DNA from 2 places in the Serratia sp. DFXYC6 genome. Region 2 is predicted to be linked to the other one. Evidence: predicted binding sites of a transcription regulator. Region 2 holds the regulator's gene; the other holds the start of a gene.
What was found. The regulator sigma-54, encoded in region 2, starts transcription at its own class of promoters, with help from an activator protein. The targets are predictions, from matches to a motif close to GTTGGCACANNTTTCGCTNT.
Positions count from the first base shown of each region.

Region 1: the regulator sigma-54 is predicted to act here: its motif matches at 1,673-1,692, upstream of glnA (glutamate--ammonia ligase).

Region 1 covers NZ_JBXUNV010000007.1:14,519-17,935, reverse strand. The annotation lists gene typA (ribosome-dependent GTPase TypA) at 1-1,401, opposite strand, end outside; gene glnA (glutamate--ammonia ligase) at 1,772-3,181, shown strand; gene glnL (nitrogen regulation protein NR(II)) at 3,376-3,417, shown strand, end outside.
Region 2 covers NZ_JBXUNV010000002.1:461,877-465,293, forward strand. The annotation lists gene lptA (lipopolysaccharide ABC transporter substrate-binding protein LptA) at 1-276, shown strand, start outside; gene lptB (LPS export ABC transporter ATP-binding protein) at 283-1,008, shown strand; gene rpoN (RNA polymerase factor sigma-54) at 1,061-2,494, shown strand; gene hpf (ribosome hibernation promoting factor) at 2,518-2,805, shown strand; gene ptsN (PTS IIA-like nitrogen regulatory protein PtsN) at 2,961-3,417, shown strand, end outside.

The DNA of each region.
Region 1 (3,417 bases), on a different contig from region 2:
GGAGTACAGCAGGCCGGTACCCGAAGTCATGGTCATGAATTCGTTACGGAAGCCGATCAGACCGCGGCTTGGGATCACGTAGTCGAGACGCACGCGACCCTTACCGTCCGGATCCATGTTTTTCAGGTCAGCTTTACGCTCACCCATCGCTTGCATCACGGAACCCTGATGCTGCTCTTCGATATCCAGCGTTACGTTCTCGAATGGCTCCTGCTTGCGGCCATCGATTTCGCGGAAGATAACTTTCGGACGGGAAACCGCCAGCTCGAAACCTTCGCGACGCATGTTTTCGATCAGCACCGACAGGTGCAGCTCGCCACGACCGGATACGCGGAAGGCGTCCGCATCGTCGGTTTCTTCGACGCGCAGCGCCACGTTGTGCACCAGTTCTTTGTTCAGACGATCCAGGATCTGACGCGAGGTCACGTACTTACCTTCTTTACCGCAGAACGGCGAGGTGTTGACGTTGAAGAACATGGTTACGGTCGGTTCGTCGACGGACAGCGCCGGCAGCGCTTCTACGGCGTTGGTGTCGCAGATGGTGTCGGAGATGTTCAGCTCGCCCAGGCCGGTGATGGCGATGATGTCGCCCGCTTCCGCCAGGGTGCTGTCGATACGCTCCAGACCCAGATGACCCAACACTTTACCCACTTTACCGTTGCGAGTTTTGCCTTCGCTGTCGATGATGGTGACCTGCTGGTTCGGCTTCACTTTACCGCGCTTGATGCGGCCGATGCCGATAACGCCCAGGTAGTTGTTGTAGTCCAACTGGGAGATCTGCATCTGGAATGGCGCTTCCAGCTCAACCTGCGGCGCAGACACGTGGTCGACGATCGCCTGATACAGCGGGGTCATGTCTTCCGCCATGTCGGTGTGGTCGACACCGGCGATGCCGTTCAGCGCAGAAGCGTAGATGATCGGGAAGTCGAGCTGCTCGTCGGTCGCGTCGAGGTTCACGAACAGGTCGAACACCTGATCCACAACCCAGTCAGGGCGCGCGCCAGGACGGTCAACCTTGTTGATGACCACGATCGGCTTCAGACCGTTGGCGAAGGCCTTCTTGGTCACGAAGCGGGTTTGCGGCATAGGGCCATCCATTGCATCCACAACCAGCAGCACCGAGTCAACCATCGACATCACGCGCTCTACCTCGCCGCCGAAGTCGGCGTGTCCCGGGGTATCCACGATGTTGATACGGTAACCGTTCCAATTAATGGCGGTGTTTTTTGCGAGGATGGTAATCCCACGCTCTTTCTCCAAATCGTTGGAGTCCATTACGCGTTCGGTGGCTTCCGCACGCTCTCCGAAAGTACCGGATTGTTGCAGCAGCTTATCAACCAGGGTGGTTTTACCATGGTCAACGTGGGCAATAATGGCGATGTTACGCAAATTTTCGATCACAGCTTTGCCTCGGGCATTAGAAATAGCGCGCTATTGTACACGTATTAAGCGAGGGACTAAACAAGATCACAACCATCTCTTATAAACAACCGCGTACCGGTCAGTTTGTGATCCCTTTCACGGTGCAAAAAGCCGCAATCGTTGCACTTTTGCACCATTTCAGTGCCCACGCCCACCCCAATTGCACCATTCCGGTGCAATTTATCACTAATGGTGCATACTGTGGTTGGGTAAAACCCGCGCAGAAAGGCGATGAAAGCCTTTTTTAAAAGTTGGCACGCTTTTCGCTTTAGTCTTTTCAAGGCGAAAAAAAGCCAGTTCCACAGATTCGTTCCACGACGACGACAATGATAAACCGGGAGAGTTAAGTATGTCCGCTGAACACGTTTTGACGATGCTGAATGAGCATGAAGTGAAATTCGTAGACCTGCGTTTCACTGACACCAAGGGTAAGGAACAGCACGTGACTATCCCGGCTCACCAGGTAAACGCCGACTTCTTCGAAGAAGGTAAAATGTTTGACGGCTCCTCTATCGGTGGTTGGAAGGGCATCAACGAATCTGACATGGTGCTGATGCCGGACGCCAGCACGGCGGTTCTGGATCCGTTCTTCGAAGAACCTACGCTGATCATTCGCTGTGACATTCTCGAGCCGGGCACCATGCAAGGCTACGATCGCGACCCGCGCTCCATCTCCAAACGCGCCGAAGACTTCCTGCGCTCCTCCGGCATCGCGGACACCGTGCTGTTCGGGCCAGAGCCTGAGTTCTTCCTGTTCGACGACATCCGCTTCGGCAGCAGCATCCGCGGTTCCCACGTGGCGATCGACGATATCGAAGGCGCCTGGAACTCCGGCACAAAATACGACGGCGGCAACAAAGGCCACCGTCCGGCGGTGAAAGGCGGTTACTTCCCGGTTCCACCGGTCGACTCTTCGCAGGATCTGCGTTCCACCATGTGTCTGACCATGGAAGAGATGGGCCTGGTGGTTGAAGCGCACCACCACGAAGTGGCGACCGCCGGTCAGAACGAAGTGGCGACCCGCTTCAACACCATGACCAAGAAAGCCGACGAAATTCAGATCTACAAGTACGTGGTGCACAACGTGGCGCACGCCTTCGGTAAAACCGCGACCTTCATGCCGAAACCCATGTTCGGCGACAACGGTTCCGGCATGCACTGCCACATGTCGCTGTCCAAGAACGGCACCAACCTGTTCGCCGGCGACAAATACGGCGGCCTGTCTGAAACCGCACTGTTCTACATCGGCGGTATCATCAAGCACGCCAAGGCGATCAACGCGCTGGCCAACCCGACCACCAACTCGTACAAACGTCTGGTGCCAGGCTACGAAGCGCCGGTGATGCTGGCTTACTCCGCCCGTAACCGCTCCGCGTCTATCCGCATCCCGGTGGTCGCCAGCCCGAAAGCGCGCCGCATCGAAGCCCGCTTCCCGGATCCGGCGGCTAACCCATACCTGTGCTTCGCCGCACTGCTGATGGCCGGCCTGGACGGCATCATCAACAAGATCCACCCTGGCGATGCCATGGACAAGAACCTGTACGACCTGCCGCCGGAAGAAGAAGCCGAGATCCCAAAAGTGGCCGGCTCGCTGGACGAGGCGATGGCCGCACTGAACGAAGACCGCGAGTTCCTGACCCGCGGCGGCGTGTTCACCGACGATGCGATCGATGCCTACATCGAACTGCGCAAAGAAGAGATGGACCGCATTCGCATGACGCCACACCCGGTCGAGTTCGAACTGTACTACAGCGTCTAAGCCCTACCCGCGCCGTCTGAAAAGGCGGACGGCGCCCACAATTTTTGTTATCGCTTTTTTGTTGCCGTGGAAACTTTCAGCCCATCTTCGGATGGGTTTTTTTCTCCACCGTATTTTCTGCAAAACTATTCCATACCGCGTCGATCCCGGATGGAGTAGGATAGATGCACTAAAAAGGTGCAGGAGTCTGCTGTATGGCAACTGGCAAGCTGCCCGATGCTGGGCAGATCCTCAAT
Region 2 (3,417 bases):
TTCGGCAACCCGGTAACCTTCTACCAGATGCAGGACAGCGGCAAGCCGGTCAAAGGCCACGCGCAGAAAGTGCGTTACGACGTGGCGACCCAGCTGGTGACCCTGACGGGCAACGCCTATCTGGAGCAGCTCGACAGCAACGTGAAAGGCGATCGCATCACCTATCTGGTGCAACAGCAGCAAATGCAGGCGTTTAGCGATAAAGGCAAACGCGTGACAACGGTTCTGGTACCGTCGCAGTTGCAAGACAAAAACGAGCAAAAAAAGAGTAACTAATCACTTATGGCAACACTCATCGCAGAAAACCTGGCGAAAGCCTACAAGGGCCGTAAAGTTGTCGAAGACGTCAGCCTGAAAGTGAAATCCGGCGAGATCGTCGGCCTGCTCGGCCCGAACGGTGCAGGTAAAACCACCACCTTCTACATGGTGGTCGGCATCGTGCCGCGCGACGCCGGGCGCATCGTGATCGACGAAGAAGACATCAGCCTGCTGCCGCTGCACGCCCGCGCGCGCCGCGGTATTGGTTACCTGCCGCAGGAAGCGTCGATCTTCCGCCGCCTGAGCGTGTACGACAACCTGATGGCGGTGCTGGAGATCCGTCCCGACCTCACCAGCGAACAGCGCGAAGACCGTGCCAAGGAGCTGATGGAAGAGTTCCATATCTCCCATCTGCGCGACAGCCTTGGCCAGGCGTTGTCCGGCGGTGAACGCCGCCGCGTCGAAATCGCCCGCGCGCTGGCGGCCAACCCGAAATTCATTCTGCTGGACGAACCCTTCGCCGGGGTGGATCCGATTTCCGTTATCGACATCAAAAAAATCATCGAGCACCTGCGTGACAGCGGCCTGGGCGTGCTGATCACCGACCACAACGTGCGCGAGACGCTGGACGTATGTGAACGCGCCTACATCGTCAGCCAGGGCAAACTGATTGCCCACGGCACTCCGGATGCTATTCTGGCCGACGAGCAGGTTAAACGCGTTTATCTGGGCGAAGAGTTCCGCCTCTAAGCGCCGGCGCGCCCTGCGGGGCGACACCGTTAACGGAAGTAGACAGAAAACTATGAAGCAAGGTTTGCAACTCAGGCTCAGTCAACAGCTGGCCATGACTCCTCAGCTCCAGCAGGCGATCCGCCTGCTGCAGTTGTCCACGCTTGAGCTTCAGCAAGAGATCCAGCTGGCGCTGGAGAGCAATCCGCTGCTTGAACAGACCGATCTGCACGACGAAATCGACGCCAAAGAAACCCAGGAGACCGAGGGGCTCGATACCCGCGAGGCGCTGGAACAGAAAGACATGCCGGAAGAGCTGCCGCTGGACGCCACCTGGGATGAGATCTACACCGCCGGCACGCCGTCCGGCACCGGCACCGACTACAGCGACGACGAGCTGCCGGTCTATCAGGGCGAGACCACCCAAACGCTGCAGGATTACCTGATGTGGCAGGTGGATCTGACGCCGTTTTCCGATACCGACGCCGCCATCGCCACCTCCATCGTCGACGCGGTGGACGACACCGGCTATCTCACCGTGCCGCTGGAAGACATTCTGGAAAGCCTGGGTGACGAAAACGTGACCCTCGAGGAAGTCGAGGCGGTGTTGAAGCGCGTGCAGCGTTTCGATCCGATCGGCGTCGCCGCGCGCGATCTGCGCGATTGCCTGCTGGTGCAGCTCTCCCAATACGCCAAAGACACCCCTTACCTGGCCGAAGCGCGGCTGATCATCAGCGACCATCTGGATCTGCTGGCCAACCATGACTTTCGCAGCCTGATGCGATCAACCCGGCTAAAAGAAGATACACTGAAAGAAGCGATGCTGCTGATTCAGTCGCTCGATCCGCGCCCGGGGCAGTCGATCAATACCGGCGAATCGGAATACGTGATTCCGGACGTGCTGGTGCGCAAGACGCAGAACAAATGGACGGTCGAGCTCAACGGCGACAGCGTGCCGCGTTTGAAGATCAATCAGCAATACGCCGCGCTGGGCAACAGCGCCCGCAGTGAAGCCGACGGCCAGTTCATCCGCAGCAACCTGCAGGAAGCCAAGTGGCTGATTAAAAGCCTGGAGAGCCGCAATGAGACGCTGCTGAAGGTCACCCGCTGCATCGTCGATCAACAGCAGGCGTTCTTCGAGCAAGGCGAAGAGTTTATGAAACCCATGGTGCTGGCGGATATCGCCCAGGCCGTGGATATGCATGAATCGACGATCTCGCGCGTCACCACGCAGAAGTTTCTGCACAGCCCGCGCGGCATTTTCGAATTGAAATATTTCTTCTCCAGCCACGTGAATACCGACAGCGGCGGCGAAGCCTCCTCGACGGCGATCCGCGCGTTGGTGAAGAAATTGATTGCGGCGGAAAACCCCGCCAAACCACTCAGCGACAGCAAGCTGGCCACCCTGCTCGCCGATCAGGGGATCATCGTGGCGCGGCGCACCGTCGCCAAGTACCGAGAGTCTTTGTCCATCCCGCCGTCGAACCAGCGTAAACAGTTGGTTTGACCTCTATTGAGAAGGAAGACACTATGCAGCTCAACATTACCGGACACCACATCGAAATCACCGATCCGTTGCGCGAGTTCGTGAACAACAAGTTCGCCAAACTCGAACAGTATTTTGATCGCATCAATCAGGTGTATGTTGTATTAAGTGTGGAAAAAGTGCAGCAAATTGCGGAAGCAACGGTGCACGTGAATGGAGGCGAGTTGCACGCCACCTCGGAAGACGAGAATATGTATGCCGCAATTGATACGCTGATCGACAAATTGGCACGTCAATTGAACAAACATAAAGACAAATTGAAGCAACACTGACACCCTAACCCATTCCATGAGGCGGCATCCGTCGCCGCCTCCCCCTTCGGCGCGTGACCCGCATGGGTGACGCGCCGAACGGTAATCAGGGTTAAAACCGACGAAAAACCGCCTTACCGGGTTCGCCCGGCGGCGCGGTTTTAAGTGAAGATGAGATGAACAACGAATATATGCAATTAAGCTCGGTGTTAAACATCGAGTGCACCAAAAGCTCGGTACACTGCACCAGCAAGAAGCGGGCTTTGGAAATTATCAGCGAACTGGCCGCCAAACAGCTCAACCTGCCTTCGCAGGTGGTGTTTGACGCGGTTCTCACCCGGGAGCGCATGGGCAGCACCGGTATCGGCAACGGTATCGCCATTCCCCACGGCAAACTGGAAGAGGACACACTGCGGGCCGTTGGCGTGTTTATCCGTCTCGACCAACCCATCGCTTTCGACGCTATCGACAACCAGCCGGTCGACCTGCTGTTCGCGCTGCTGGTGCCTGCCGATCAGTGCAAAACCCATTTGCATACGCTGTCGCTGGTCGCCAAACGCCTGGCCGACAAAACCGTATGCCGCCGCCTGCGCGCCGCGCAGAGCGACGAAGAACTTTACCAAATCATCACCG